2 regions of the Streptomyces sp. NPDC056738 genome follow, and region 2 is predicted to be linked to the other one. Evidence: riboswitches for the same ligand, from Rfam matches in the RefSeq annotation. Region 2 holds a riboswitch; the other holds the start of a gene.

Region 1 (7,659 bases), on a different contig from region 2:
CGTGATCCCTTCCTGTGGGGAGCATGAGCATGCCATGCAAAGACCTGTCGGCGGGGTGACGACGGTACGGATCACGTCAGGGAGCGCGGCCCGGACCGGACGGGTTCCCTCGCGGCACCCGGCGAGTCCCGCGCACCCGCAGGGTGCGGTCAGCCGCCGCCGGTTCGGGTGCCGGGGTGCTCGATCCGCGAGACGAAGGCGGTGAGGTCGGCGACCACGCGCTCGGGCTGTTCCCAGTGCACGGAGTGCCCGGTCTCCGGGTAGGCGAGGAAGTCGGCGCCGTGGACGGCGTCCAGGATGGTCTGCTGGTCCTCGCGCGGCAGGAATTCGTCCTGTTCACCCCAGATGACGAGTGTGGGCACGAGGATGCCGCCGAGGGTCGCGCGGAGATCGGCGTCGAGGAGCCCGCGGGCGGTGTCCTTCCAGACGTGCGCGGGAAGCTTCAGGTTCTCCTCGACCATGGTCTCGACGAACCCCCGGGCGATCGGTCGGGCCACCGTGTCGGCCAGGAAGTCCTCGACGAAGGCGCGGGGCACCGGATCGGCCAGGTCCTCCATGGCCGCCACCAGGCCGGTCACCGCCGGCTTGTCCGCGAGGGTGCCGGGGACACCGAGCAGCACCAGACCCGCGATGCGGTCGGGGTGGCTGCCGGCGACGATCCGGGCCGGTACACCGCCGCTGGACGCCCCGACCAGGACGGCCCGGGGGATGTCGACCGCGTCCAGGAAGGCCACCAGGTCCGCGGCGAAGTCGTCGGGGGTGTAGCCCTCCGGTGGCCGGCCGGCGTCGCCGTGCCCGCGCTGTGTGGGCGCGTATCCGTGCAGGGACGCCGGAAGGCGCCTGAGGAGGGGTTCGAAGGACCACCAGGAGTCGGCCAGACCGTGCACGAACACGACCGGCGTACCACTGGGGTAGCCGGCCTCGGCGTACGGGAGGACGAGACCTTCCCGCACCTGCGCGGACTTCAGGGAGATCACGGTCACGGCACCCTGCCTCCTTCGGCCCTGCCACCGGGGCCCGGAACCCGGGAGCGCAGAGCGAGCGGCGATCACTTCCGACACTACCGAGGGGCGGCACGCGCCGCGCTGTGAACGGGCCCGCCCGCGCCGTTCGAATGAACCGGAGCACGCGCGGGCGTACGCCGGTCCGGGCGAGTGAGGACCCCCTGCCGCCGCGTCGCGGGGAACGGTTAGGGTGTCCGTCGTACCGGACACGGGGTGCCCCGTCCGAGGGCTGAGATCACACCCGTCGAACCTGAACCAGTTCATACTGGCGGAGGGATGTCTTCATGCCATTGGCGCATGTTCCCGGCGGGCTGCCCGCCGACAGCCGGCCTGCCGTCTTCGACGGACGGATGCCGGCCGCACCCGGCGACCTCCGCGTGGAGGGCCACGGCATCGAACCGGTCCCCGAGAGCAACCGGTACGGCGGGGCGGGACGCCTCTTCACCGTCTGGTTCGCGCCGAACCTGACGATGACGGGCGTGTTCACCGGCACGATCGGGATCGCGCTCGGCCTCGACTTCACCACCGCGCTCGCCGCGGTCGTCCTCGGGACCGTGCTCGGCGCGCTGCCCACCGCCTACCTCAGCACCTGGGGCGGCCTCACGGGTACGGGCCAACTCCCCCTCGCACGGCTGGCGTTCGGCCCGTCCGTGGTGCTTCCCGGCACGCTCCAGTGGCTGTCCTCGGTCGCCTGGGACGCGCTGATCGGCCTGTTCGGCGGGGACGCGCTGGCACGGCTGTGCGGCTGGCCGTTCTGGCTCGGCGTCCTGGTCATGATGGCCGCGCAGGGGGCGCTCGGTGTCCTCGGCTACGAGGCGATCCACCGCCTCCAGATCGTCATGACGTTCGTGCTCGCCGTGGCCTTCGCGGTGATCGCCTGGCGGATGCTCGACGGGGTCCACCCCGCGACGACCGGGTCCGCCACCGGCGCCGACCGTGCCGGCGCGTTCGTCCTCACCAGCACCATCGCGCTGAGCCTGTCGCTGTCCTGGGCGCCGTACGCCGGTGACTTCAGCCGCTATCTGCCGCGGACGACGTCCCGCCCGCGCATGTTCTGGTGCACCCTGCTCGGACTCGTCGCCTCCTTCGTCGCCGTGCAGGTCCTCGGACTGTGGGGTGCCTCGGTGCTGACCGACCAGACGGCGGCGGGCGTGGACGTGCTGCTGGGCGGCGGTGCCGCGGGCGCGTTCGGGCTGCTGGCCGTGGCGCTGGCCGCCGTGTGCAGCAACGCGATGAACGACTACAGCGGTTCGCTGGCCCTCCAGACCCTGGGGGTGCGGATCCCGCGACCGGTCGCGGCGGCCCTGGCCGCGGCGCTCGGCTTCCCGCTGGTGCTGTGGATGCACGCCGCCGACACGACGGCGCGTTTCCAGAACGTGCTGCTGTTCGTGGGCTGTTGGATTCCCGGGTTCGTCGCGATCGTCGTCGTCGACTGGATCGCCCGGAAGCGGGAGCGCGGAGGCGCCCCGGTGGACGTCGCCGCCGAGCTCTCCCGTCCGCGCCCGGCGTGGCCCTCGCTGGTGGCCTTCGTCGCGGCGTTCGGCGCGGCCGTGCCGTTCATGGACACGAGCCTGTACGTCGGTCCGGTGGCCGACGCACTGCACGGCGCCGATCTCTCCTACTACGTGGCGTTCCTCGTCGCCCTCGCCCTCTACGCCCCGCTGCGGCTGCGCCGCCGCGTCTGAGGGCCGCCCGTCGCTCAGCCGGTCAGGGCCCCCGTGCCCGAAGCCGTTTCCGAGAGGAACACCCCATGACCACCCCTCCCCGCGTCCTGACGATCGCCGGATCCGACTCCGGCGGAGGCGCCGGAATCCAGGCCGACCTCAAGACCATGCTCGCGCTGGGCGCCCACGGGATGAGCGTGCTCACCGCGGTGACCGCGCAGAACTCCGTGGGCGTGCAGGGGGCCTGGGAACTGTCCGAGGAAGCGGTACGGGCCCAGTACCGCAGCGTCGTCGACGACATCGGCGTCCAGGCGGTGAAGACGGGGATGCTCTCCTCGCCCGAACTCGTCACCACCGTCGCCGAGTTGCTGACCGACGTGGGCGCCCCGGTCGTCGTGGACCCGGTGAGCGTCTCCAAGCACGGTGACCGGCTGCTGGCCGACGACGCCCTGGACGCCGTACGGACCCGGCTGCTGCCGCGCGCGACCGTGGCCACCCCGAATCTCGACGAGGTCGCCCAGCTCACCGGCGTGAAGGTGGACGGCGAGCCGGACATGCGCCGGGCCGCCGACCTGCTGCTCGCGTTCGGTCCCCGCTGGGTGCTGGTGAAGGGCGGTCATCTGCCGGGCCAGGCCGTCGACCTGCTCACCGACGGAACCGCCGAGCACTGGCTGCGCGCGCCCCGCCACGACAACCGGCACACGCACGGCACGGGCTGCACGCTCGCCTCGGCCGTCGCGGTGGGACTGGCCGAGGGCCTCGACGTGCCGGAGGCGGTACGGCGGGCCAAGGCCTACGTGACCGCCGCGATCGAGGCCGGTTTCGCGCTCGGCGCCGGCATCGGACCGGTGGACCACGGATGGCGGCTGCGCCGGGACGGCTGACCTCGGCGCGCCCCGGCGCCCGGCGGCCGGCACCCGTTCCGCCGTCCCCCCACAGCTCCTGTGCCGAAAGGTGAACACCTGGGCTCCTGGCGGCGTACTGATCGGCACAGCGACAGTCGTCTGCTCGCCCGTCAGGTACGCGGACAGGCAGATCCGGATCCAAGGAGCACACCATGAAGGCGACCGCACAGATCGGCGTCACAGGGCTCGCCGTGATGGGCCGCAATCTGGCCCGCAACTTCGCCCGGAACGGCTACACCGTCGCCGTCCACAACCGCACACCCGCGCGCACCAAGGCACTGGTCGAGGAGTTCGGACACGAGGGCGCCTTCGTCGCGGCCGAGTCGGCCGAGGACTTCGTGGCGGCGCTGGAGCGCCCGCGCCGCCTCATGATCATGGTGCAGGCGGGTGCGGCCACCGACGCCGTCATCGAGGAGTTCGCGCCGCTGCTCGAGACCGGCGACATGATCATCGACGGGGGCAACGCCCACTTCTCCGACACCCGCCGGCGTGAGCAGTCGCTGCGCGAGCGCGGCATCCACTTCGTCGGCGCGGGCGTGTCCGGCGGCGAGGAGGGCGCCCTCAACGGGCCGAGCATCATGCCCGGCGGCTCCCCCGAGTCGTACGCCTCGCTGGGCCCGATGTTCGAGTCGATCAGCGCCAAGGTGGACGGCGAGCCCTGTGCCACGCACATCGGCACCGACGGCGCCGGTCACTTCGTCAAGATGGTGCACAACGGCATCGAGTACGCCGACATGCAGTTGATCGGCGAGGCCTACGACCTGCTCCGCCGCGTCGGGGGCTACACGCCGCCGCAGATAGCGGAGATCTTCCGGCGCTGGAACAAGGGCCGCCTCGACTCGTACCTCATCGAGATCACCGCCGAGGTGCTCGCGCACACGGACGCCGCCACCGGGGAGCCCTTCGTCGACATCGTGGTGGACGCCGCGGGGCAGAAGGGCACCGGCCGCTGGACCGTGCAGACCGCCCTGGACCTCGGCTCCCCGGTCACCGCCATCGCGCAGGCCACCTTCGCCCGCGCCGCCTCCAGCCAGGACGCGCTGCGCTCCGCCTACCGCGGTCTGCCCGGCGGCACCCACTGGGACCTGTCCGGGACCGAGGCCGAGCGCTTCACCAGCCAGGTCGAACACGCCCTGTACGCCTCGAAGCTGATCGCCTACGACCAGGGCTGGAAGATGATCCTGGACGCCGCCGCCGAGTACGGCTGGGACATCGACCTCGGTGAGGTGGCGAAGATCTGGCGCGGCGGCTGCATCATCCGCGCGGCGTTCCTCGACCGCATCCGCGCCGCGTACGCCGTCGACCCGGGCCTGGTGAGCCTGCTGTCCGACGCGGGGTTCGCCACCGAGATCAAGGACGCCCAGGTCCCGTGGCGCGAGGTCGTCTCCATCGCCACCCGCAGGGGCGTCCCGGTGCCCGCGTTCTCGGCGGCGCTGTCCTACTACGACACGCTGCGCGCCGACCGCCTGCCGGCCGCCCTCACCCAGGGCCAGCGCGACTTCTTCGGTGCCCACACCTACCGGCGCACCGACCGTCAGGGCAGCTTCCACACGCTGTGGGGCGAGGCGTCCCGCGGCGAGACCGAGATGCTGTGAATCCGGTCGGGAGATGACTGAGCGCGGGGCGGGCCGTGCATCCGTTGCGACGGACGCACGGCCCGCCCGGTCGTGACGGATGGACCGCCCCGCCCCGTCGTGACGGAGGTCCGGCCCCGCCCGTCATGACCGCCGGACGTCTCGACCGGCGCTCGCGCGGGTCTCGTCGGCCGCGGTCACGAGTCGCGCCATCACGGCGGGCGGCAGGGACGGGTTGGCTGCCGCCGCTTCCGCCACCTGCCGGTCGGGGTCGGCGAGCAGGTCCACGATCACCGCCGGCGGCAGGGCCGGGTGCGCGGCGGCCACGGGCCTCGCCCGGTCGTCCGCGAGGCAGGAGAGCAGGGCTTCGACCGGCGCGTTCGGGTGCCGGGCGACCTCCCGGAGGGCCTTCGGCACCGGTGGCGCCTGACGGGTCAGGTGTTCCAACAGACCCGGACTCGCACCGGGGTTGGCCGCCACCCTGGCGAGCACCCGGACTCCGTGCCGGTCGGCCATCGCCCTCAACTGTCCTTCGGAGAGGCCGGGGTGTGGCGCGACGGCCTTGACCACCTTCGCGTCGGCGTCACTTGCCAGCGCGTCGCGTATCCCGGGCGGCAGGTCACGGTGTTGGGCCGCGAGCATGCGGGCCGCCGGGTCCGGCGACCGGGCCAGGTCCGCGAGCTCGGCGGGCGTCGCGGCGGCGACACGGGGAGCGAGCGTGGCCCCGACCTTGGCGGTCCGGGCCAGTTCGGTGAGCACGTCGAACGGGACGCGGGGATGCCGCGCGAGGCCCCGGCGTACCGATACGTCGCCGTCCCGCGCCAGTACGCGGATGACGTCCTCGCCGATCGCGGGGTTCTCGGCGAGGTCACCACGGACGCCGGGCACGGGGTCCGTGGCGAGCCGGGCGCACACCTGCGGGGGCAGGTCCTCGCGGGCGGCGAGCGTCAGGCGCAGCAGCACCGAAGGGTGGTCCGCGAAGCCGGCGGCCGCTTCCGTGGGCGTGGCCGGATTGCCGAGCGCCGCGATCCGCATCCCGTGGACGGCCGACTCGTGGGAACCGTCGCAGGAGTCACCCGGACCCAGGTCGCAGTCCGTCCGGGGGCATTCCGGATCGTGGGTGAAGGGGGTCGCCTCGCGGTCGCAGACGCGGCAGTGCCGCGCGGGCGGCAGTCCTTCTCCGGTGAGGAGCGCGGCCAGTACGTCCGGGGGTGTCGCCTCGTTGCACACCACCGCGCGGCGGACCAGGGCGTGCGGATGCTCCGCGAGCCGCGCGGCCGTCTCCGGTGTGGTCCACAGCGCGAGTTCCGCGACGACGCCGGGATCCGGGTCCGCGGCGAGCCTGTCCACCACGTCGGCCGGAAGGCCCGGACAGGCCGCCAGCTTCTCCCGGCGCTCCGACATCGGGTCGCCCGCGAAAAGGCGCGCCCAGTCGGGGTTGCCGGACCCCTCGTCGAGCAGGGCGAGGGCGGTGTCCGGCCGGGTGACCGGATCGACGTCGGCGGCCGTCAGCCTCCCGGCGTGGGCGAGCGGCACGCCGCAGTCCGGGTCGCGCGCGAAGAGGGCGACCGCCTGTGCGTGGCTGAGGTCCTCCCGGCCGGCGAGGTCTCGGGCGAGGTCCCCGTCCGCGACCGCGATCAGCCGGTCGACCAGTTCGGAGGGCAGGGCCGGGTTGGCGGCGAGACCGCTCAGGACGTGGTTCACAGGGGCATCCTGCCCCGGGTCGCGGTGGATCGGCCCGGGATTTTCCCCGCGCGGAGGTCAGTGCGCGGTCAGTCCTTGGGACCTGAACTGGCCCCGGACGCGTTCGGTCAGGTCGGGTCCGGGCACGGGGATGTCCCGCAGCGGGAAGGGGATGCCCAGGGCTTCGTACTTGGCGGCGCCCAGCTTGTGGAAGGGGAGGACGTCCACGCGGTCGACGTTGCCGAGCCCGGAGAGGAACCAGGCGAGTCCCTCGATGGGCTCGGGCGCGTCGGTGTGGCCGGGGACGAGGACGTAGCGGATCCACACCGGGACGCCGAGGCGATCGAGTCGTGTGGCGAAGTCGAGTGTGGGGGCGAGTGCGCCGCCGGTGAGCTTGCGGTAGGCGTCGGCGTCGAAGGACTTGATGTCGAGGAGCACCAGATCGGTGTCCGCGAGGAGCCGGTCGGTGGCGCGGGCGCCGAGGAACCCGGAGGTGTCCAGGGCCGTGTGCAGTCCGGCCTCCCTGCAGCGGCGCAGCACCGCCGCGGTGAAGGCGGGCTGGAGGAGGGGCTCGCCGCCCGTCACGGTCACCCCTCCCCCGGCGGCGGTGACGAACGGCCGGTACTTCTCGATCTCGGCCATCACCTCGTCGACGGTGGCCTCCCGGCCGTCGCGCATGTGCCAGGTGTCGGGGTTCGCGCAGTAGAGACAGCGCAGCGGGCAGCCGCTGACGAAGAGGACGAACCGGGTCCCGGGACCGTCCACGCCGGTGGACAGGTCCCAGGAGTGGATCCGGCCCGTCGTGGCCGTCCTCACAGCGTTCCGTGGA
Region 2 (7,659 bases):
GTCCGGGGCCACGGCCTCGACCCGCCGCAGGGCGTTCCACAGGTTCCGCTCGCCCTTGGGGGTCTTCGGCGCCGAGAACTCGAAGGAAAAGGTCTGTTTGCCGGTCGCGAGCATGTCGCGCACGGTGCGTGCGCGATCAGTCCTGGTGGATGCAGATCCGAGGGCCATACCCGCAGGTTAGCCAGAGGGCGTCGGTCACCCAACCGAACCGCTGACTTTTGTCCGATCTGTCGATTTCTTGTCCACCCCTCGGACAGCGGCCGGCCGGACCCCCGGACGGCCGCCGCGCCGATCGTGCGCACAGCCACCCCGCGGACAACCACCGCACCGGACGCCTCCGCGCGCGGGCGCCGGGCCTCCGGCCTGCCGCGACCGCCGGACCTCAGACGTCCCGCAGCCGCTTCGCGAACTCCGCCGCCGCGGCGCCCGGGTCGTCCGCCTCGGTGATCGCCCGGACGACGACGACACGGCGGGCGCCCGCTTCGAGCACCTCGTCGAGCCGGCCGAGATCGATGCCGCCGATCGCGAACCACGGACGCTCGGTGCCGAGGGCGGCCGTGGCGCGGACCAGGCCGAGCCCGGGTGCGTGGCGGCCGGGCTTGGTGGGGGTGGGCCAGCAGGGGCCGGTGCAGAAGTAGTCCACGCCCTCCTGTACGGCGGCGGCCCGGGCCTCGGCCTCGGAGTGCGTGGAGCGGCCGACGACCACCTCGTCGCCGAGGATCGCGCGGGCCGCGGGAACGGGGAGGTCGCCCTGGCCCAGGTGCAGGACGCCGGCGCGGGCCGCGTGCGCCACGTCCGCCCGGTCGTTGACCGCGAGGAGCTTGCCGTGCCGGGCACAGGTGTCCGCGAACACCTTCAGGTGCTCCAGCTCCTCGCCCGCCTCCATGCCCTTGTCACGGAGCTGCACGATGTCCACGCCGCCCGCCAGGACGGCGTCGAGGAACGCGGCGAGGTCGCCCTGGCGCCTGCGGGCGTCGGTGCACAGATAGACGCGGGCGTCGGCGAGGCGGCCCCGGGCGGTCGTGGCGGCGTTCTCGGGCATGCGTGGTCCCCCGTTGTCGGTGCGCGGGGAGCGCGGCGGCCGGGAGGGTCCCGCCGCCGTGCTCCCCGTGCCGGACGGTCTCGATCAGGTCAGACGGCGAGCGCCTGGGCGCGACGCTTCACCTCCGTGCCGCGATTCTCGCTCAGGGCCTGCGCGGGGGTGCCGGGCAGGGTCGGGTCGGGGGTGAAGAGCCACTCGAGGGCCTCTTCGTCGGAGAAACCGTCGTCCCTCAGGAGCGTCAGGGTGCCGACCAGGCCCTTGACGACCTTCTGCTCGTCCACGTCGATGAAGTCGGCGGGGACGTGCAGTGCGCGGTTCTCACCACGGCGTACGGCGATGAGCTGGCCTTCCTTGACCAGCTGCCGGACGCGTGTCACCTCGACGCCGAGCTGTTCGGCGATGTCGGGGAGGGTGAGCCAGGCGGGGACGAGAGCATCGGTCTTTGCGTCAATCTCGGTCACGGGACAAGCCTGCCATCCCGGACCGACAGCCGGAAAGCCGAGGGCGTCCGACCCGGGGTGACGGGACCGGGACGTGATCAGGCGGTGGCTCCCTTCAGCGGCCTCGACGGGTCCGCGAGCAGCACCGGATCCATCGCGGCACCCGCCTCGATGAGCCGGCGCCCCTGGGCGAGATCCCTCGGGCGGCCCACCGCCAGCAGGGCGACGAGCCGTGTCTCGCGGAGCCAGCACACCGACCAGGAGGCGCCCGAGGGGTCACCGCGCCACACCAGGGTGTCGGCGGGCGTGTGGTGGCCGACGTACTGCACGAAACGGCCGAACTGCTCGGACCAGAAGTACGGCACGGGGTCGTAGGCGGCGGGCGTCTCGCCGACGATGTTCAGGGCGACCGTGCGCGGGCCCTGGAGGGCGTTGTCCCAGTGGTGGACGAGAAGGCGTTCCTCGTAGCGGCCGGACGGGAAGGAGGCGCAGTCGCCGACCGCGTAGACGTCGGGCAGCGAGGTGCGCAAATGGTCGTCGGCGACGATCTCGCGGTGGGCTCCGAGTTCGATGCCGGAGCCGGCGATCCAGGCGGTGGCGGGCCGCGCGCCGATCCCGACCACGACGGCGCCCGCGGGCACCCGGGAGCCGTCGTCCAGGATCACCGCGCCGGGTTCGACGCGCTCCACGCGCGCGCCGGTGCGCAGCGAGGCCCCGCTGTCCGCGTACCAGGCGGCCATCGGGGCGGCCACCTCGGGCGGCAGCGCCCCGGCGAGCGGCCGGTCGGCGGCCTCGACGACGGTGACCGCGCAGCCCGCCTCGCGCGCGGCCGTGGCGAACTCGGCGCCGATCCAGCCCGCTCCGACCACCACGATGTCGTGCTGCCGTGCGAGTACGGGACGCAGCCGGTCGGCGTCGTCGAGCGTGCGCAGCAGATGCACGCCGGGCACCCCTTCGGCGCCGGGGAGCCGGATCGGTTCGGCGCCGGTGGCGACGACCAGGACGTCGTACGGGACGGCCCCCGCGTCCGTGTCGAGTTCGTGGTCGCCGGGGCGCACGCCGAGCGCCTCGCTGCCCAGCCGGAGGTCGATGTCCAGGGCCTCGAAGTCGATGTCGAAGGCGGAGCCCTCGGCCTTGCCGAGCAGGACGGCCTTGGACAGCGGCGGCCGGTCGTAGGGCTGATGCGGCTCCGCGCCGATCAGCGTGACGGTGCCCGTGAAGCCCTGTTCGCGCAGGGCGACCGCGGTCTGCACCCCGGCCATGCCGGCGCCCACCACGACGACCCGTCGTGCCGTGTGCCGCCGCGGCCGGGACGGGGACTGTGCCTGCGTCTGATCGCTCACCTGATCACCATAGACACGTGACGATCCGTCAGTCAGCGGACGTGCTCGGTGACCTCTTGCACACGGCCGGTCCCGACCGGTTCCTCCACCACGCTCGTCCCGGCGCCCGGCTGCGACTCCCACGTCCAGGTCTCCTCCAGCCGCACCCGGCCGTCGGGCAGTTCGACGACCAGGGACACGCAGTGGCCGGACGCGGTGGTGCCGTCCCGCTTGAGCTGCACGTACCGGAAGTCGAGGCGGTCGCCCTCACGGGTGCCCACGAGATGTCCGCGGACGACGTCGCCGCCGGCGTAGTCGGCCCAGACCACTCCGTCCTCCTCGTGGTAGGTGAACCGGGTGCGGGTGCCCACCTGGCCCGGCGCCTGGTCGGCGACGGGGGCGAGCACGAGGCCGTCGAGCGGTCGCGCCATGGGCGGAGGCTCCCTTACTGAGACGGACGGGGGCGGGCTAGGGTGGCCAACGTAAAGCACTCGCGGGAGCCCGGACGCACCGGGCTGAGAGGGAGGCTGGGCGGCCTCCGACCGTACGAACCTGATCCGGGTCATGCCGGCGAAGGGAGGGGCTGGACGCCCATGCCGTCTGCACGTTCGTCGGACGTCCTCGTCGTCGGGGGCGGAATCATCGGTCTGGTGACGGCCTGGCGGGCCGCGCAGCGCGGGTTCACCACCGCGCTCGTGGACCCCGAGCCGGGCGGCGGCGCCGCGCAGGTCGCGGCCGGGATGCTGGCCGCCGTCACCGAGCTGCACTTCGGCGAGGAGACCCTGCTGGGCCTCAACCTCGCCTCCGCGCGCCGCTATCCGGACTTCGCCGCCGAGCTCACCGAGGCGGCCGGACAGGACCTCGGTTACCGCCGGAGCGGCACGCTGGCCGTCGCGCTGGACGCCGACGACCGGGCCCATCTGCGCGAACTGCACGCGCTCCAGGTCCGCTCGGGGCTGGAGTCGGAGTGGCTCAGCGGCCGTGAGTGCCGCCGTCTGGAGCCGATGCTCGCGCCCGGCGTGCGCGGGGGCCTGCGGGTGGACGGCGACCACCAGATCGACCCGCGGCGCCTCGCGGCGGCCCTCGTCACGGCCTGTGAGCGGGCCGGGGTGGTCATGCACCGGACCTGGGCGGAGCGGCTGAGCGTCGTACGGGAGCGGGCGGCCGGCGTCGTCACCGCGGACGGCACCGCCCTCGCCGCGGACCGGGTGGTGCTGGCCGGGGGCAGCCTCAGCGGACGCCTCGCGGGCGTCCCCGAGGACGCCGTGCCACCGGTGCGCCCGGTCAAGGGTCAGGTGCTGCGGCTGACCGTGCCGCGGCGGTACGCGCCCTTCCTGAACCGGACCGTGCGGGCCGTGGTGCGCGGCAGCCACGTCTACCTGGTGCCGCGCGAGAACGGCGAGCTCGTGGTGGGCGCGACCAGCGAGGAGCTGGGCTGGGACACCACCGTGACGGCGGGCGGCGTGTACGAGCTGCTGCGCGACGCCCACGAGCTGGTCCCCGGGATCACCGAGCTGCCGCTCACCGAGACCCGCGCGGGGCTGCGCCCCGGCTCGCCCGACAACGCGCCGCTGCTCGGCCCGAGCGCCCTGGACGGGCTGCTGCTGGCCACCGGGCACCACCGCAACGGCGTACTCCTGACGCCCGTGACCGGTGACGTGATGGCCCACGTGCTGACCACCGGCGAACTCCCCGCCGAAGCCCGCCCCTTCACGCCCCTGCGCTTCGGCGCCACCGCCCTCACGGAGCTGCCCGTATGAACATCGTCGTCAACGGGGAGCGGCGGCGGATCGACGCCGGGACCGCTCTCGACGCGCTCGTCGCGACCCTCACCGCCTCGTCGTCCGGGGTGGCCGCCGCCCTGAACGAGACCGTCGTCCCGCGCGCGCAGTGGCCGTCCACCGCGCTCGCCGAGGGCGACCGCGTCGAGGTCCTCACCGCCGTCCAAGGAGGCTGACCCATGGCAGACGACTCCTTCGTCCTCGGCGGTACGGTCTACGGCTCCCGGCTGATCATGGGGACGGGCGGCGCGCCCAGCCTCGACGTGCTGGAGCGCTCCCTGGTGGCGTCGGGCACGGAGCTGACGACGGTCGCGATGCGGCGCGTGGACGCGTCCGTGCACGGCTCGGTCCTGTCGGTGCTGGCCAGGCTGGACATCCGCGTCCTGCCGAACACGGCCGGCTGCTACACCGCGGGCGAGGCCGTGCTGACGGCCCGTCTGGCGCGCGAGGCGCTGGGCACCGATCTGGTCAAGCTGGAGGTCATCGCCGACGAGCGCACCCTGCTGCCCGATCCGATCGAGCTGCTCGACGCGGCGGAGACGCTGGTCGACGACGGCTTCACCGTGCTGCCGTACACGAACGACGACCCGGTGCTGGCGCGGAAGCTGGAGGACGTCGGCTGCGCGGCGATCATGCCGCTCGGCTCGCCGATCGGGTCCGGGCTCGGGATCCGCAACCCGCACAACTTCGAGCTGATCGTCGAGCACGCGGGCGTGCCGGTGATCCTGGACGCGGGAGCGGGCACGGCGTCGGACGCCGCGCTCGCGATGGAGCTGGGGTGCGCGGGGGTGATGCTGGCCTCGGCGGTGACGCGGGCGCAGGAGCCGGTGCTGATGGCGGAGGCCATGCGGCACGCGGTGGAGGCGGGCCGGCTGGCGCGGCGGGCGGGGCGCATCCCCCGGCGGCACTTCGCGACGGCGTCCTCCCCCACGGAGGGCGTGGCGGCGCTGGACCCGGAGCGCCCGGCGTTCTGAGCGCACCGGACACCCCGCGACGCTTCGGCCGCCCGGGGAACCCGCCGCGCTCCGGCTCCCCGGAACACCCGGCAGCGATCGCGCCGTCCGGACGTGCGCCGTCGCTTTCCGGCCGGGCGGGTCAGCCGCAGGTTGTCGTGTTGTGGCCTTGCGGTGACAGACGGGGCCTGATCGGACATCTGTGCGACGAACGGATCTTCGTACGGGCCGCGCTCGTCACAGCTCGGATGCAGTCGGGCCCCCGAATCGCCCGAACGGGGCGCCGTGACAGTGGCGGCTCGTAGACTCACCTGCGTGGATACGACCCTTCAGGACCCGCTTGTCGGACACGTGCTCGACGGCCGCTATCGCGTCGACGCACGGATCGCGGTCGGCGGGATGGCCACGGTCTACAGGGCCTTGGACACCCGTCTGGACCGCGTGCTCGCGCTCAAGGTGATGCACCCGACGCTGGCCGCGGACGTCTCGTTCGTCGAGCGCTTCATCCGCGAGGCCAAGTCGGTGGCCCGGCTGGCGCACCCGAACGTGGTGCAGGTGTTCGACCAGGGGGCGGACGGGTCGTACGTCTATCTGGCCATGGAGTACATCGCCGGGTGCACCCTGCGCGACGTGCTGCGCGAGCGCGGCGCCCTGCAGCCGCGGGCCGCGCTCGACATCCTGGAGCCGGTGCTCGCCGCGCTGGGCGCGGCCCACCGCGCCGGGTTCGTGCACCGCGACATGAAGCCGGAGAACGTCCTGATAGGGGACGACGGCCGGGTCAAGGTCGCGGACTTCGGGCTCGTCCGCGCCGTGGACACGGTCACGAGCACGACGGGCGCCGTCCTCGGCACCGTGTCGTACCTCGCCCCCGAGCAGATCGAGCACGGCACCGCCGACACCCGGGTCGACGTCTACGCCTGCGGTGTCGTCCTGTACGAGATGCTCACCGGCGCCAAGCCGCACACCGCGGACTCCCCCGCCCAGGTGCTCTACCAGCACCTCCACGAGGACGTACCGCCCCCGTCGGCCGTCGTGCCGGGCCTCGCCCACCCGCTGGACGACCTCGTCACCGCGGCCACGGCCCGCAATCCCGAGCTCCGCCCGGCCGACGCGGTGTCCCTGCTCGGCCAGGTCCTCGAAGCGCGCGCCGGCCTCACCGCCGACCAGCTCGACGCGATCCCGCCGGGCGCCCTGTCCGTGGGCCACGACAACGCCGACGACCGTACGAGCGTGATCCCGCGCTCGCTGTCCGTCCCCCGTCTGCTGCCCGTGAACGACGACGACTCACTCCATCGGACCAGCCGGTTCGAACAGAGCAGCCCGTTCACCACCCAGGACGGCCCGTTCACCACCGCGCCGGTCCCGCCGCAGCCCGGGGCCGCACGGCCGCCTCGGCGCGGGATGCTGCTGGTCGTCGCCGCGATCGTGCTGGTGCTCGGCCTCGGCGCCGGTGTCTGGTACATCAACTCGGGCCAGTTCACCAAGGTCCCGCCCGTACTGGCGAAGACGGAGGCGCAGGCCAGGACCCAGCTCCGGGGCGCCGGGCTCGACGTCAAGCAGGTCAAGCACGCCTACAGCGACACCGTGAAGCGGGGCACGGTCATCAGCACCGACCCCAATGTCGGCGAGCGCATCCGCGACAACGACTCCGTGACCCTGACCGTCTCCGACGGTCCCCAGACGGTGAAGGTTCCGGATCTCAAGGGCTTCGCGCTGTTCAAGGCCAAGGAAGTGCTCAAGGGCGACGGGCTCGTCGCGGGCATGGTCACGCGCGCGTTCAGCCAGGACGTGGCCAGGGGCTTCGTGATCGGTACGGATCCGGCGGCGGGCACCACGCGGCACTCGGGTTCGGCGATCGCGATCGTGGTGAGCAAGGGCAGCCCGGTGGAGCTGCCCGACGTGACCGGCTCGTCGGTCGAGGACGCCGCCGCGGAGCTGGAGGGCGCCGGCCTGAAGGTGAAGATCGCCGCGGAGCGGGTCAACTCGGAGTTCGACAAGGGTCAGGTCGCCCGGCAGACGCCGGACGCGGGCCGCGAGGCCGCCACGGGCGACACGGTGACGCTGACGCTCTCCAAGGGCCCCGAGATGGTCGAGGTCCCGGACGTCGTGGGTGACAGCGTG

The links. A riboswitch is a leader RNA that binds a small molecule or an ion and turns the genes downstream of it on or off. The one in region 2 is predicted to bind thiamine pyrophosphate.
Region 1: it holds a riboswitch for thiamine pyrophosphate, as region 2 does, so the genes downstream of both, ACFRIC_RS35670 (purine-cytosine permease family protein) here and thiO (glycine oxidase ThiO) in region 2, are expected to answer to the same signal.

The regions. Positions count from the first base shown of each region.
Region 1 is NZ_JBHTZF010000018.1:56,956-64,614, reverse strand. Features, by position in the region: gene ACFRIC_RS35675 (alpha/beta fold hydrolase) at 150-983, opposite strand; TPP riboswitch at 1,204-1,298, shown strand; gene ACFRIC_RS35670 (purine-cytosine permease family protein) at 1,289-2,689, shown strand; gene thiD (bifunctional hydroxymethylpyrimidine kinase/phosphomethylpyrimidine kinase) at 2,755-3,552, shown strand; gene gndA (NADP-dependent phosphogluconate dehydrogenase) at 3,726-5,168, shown strand; gene ACFRIC_RS35655 (hypothetical protein) at 5,292-6,851, opposite strand; gene pflA (pyruvate formate-lyase-activating protein) at 6,909-7,646, opposite strand; gene pflB (formate C-acetyltransferase) at 7,643-7,659, opposite strand, start outside.
Region 2 is NZ_JBHTZF010000003.1:35,227-42,885, forward strand. Features, by position in the region: gene metF (methylenetetrahydrofolate reductase [NAD(P)H]) at 1-168, opposite strand, end outside; gene thiE (thiamine phosphate synthase) at 383-1,042, opposite strand; gene ACFRIC_RS07565 (Rv2175c family DNA-binding protein) at 1,132-1,503, opposite strand; gene ACFRIC_RS07570 (NAD(P)/FAD-dependent oxidoreductase) at 1,581-2,825, opposite strand; gene ACFRIC_RS07575 (hypothetical protein) at 2,858-3,235, opposite strand; TPP riboswitch at 3,288-3,400, shown strand; gene thiO (glycine oxidase ThiO) at 3,398-4,564, shown strand; gene thiS (sulfur carrier protein ThiS) at 4,561-4,761, shown strand; gene ACFRIC_RS07590 (thiazole synthase) at 4,765-5,559, shown strand; gene pknB (Stk1 family PASTA domain-containing Ser/Thr kinase) at 5,854-7,659, shown strand, end outside.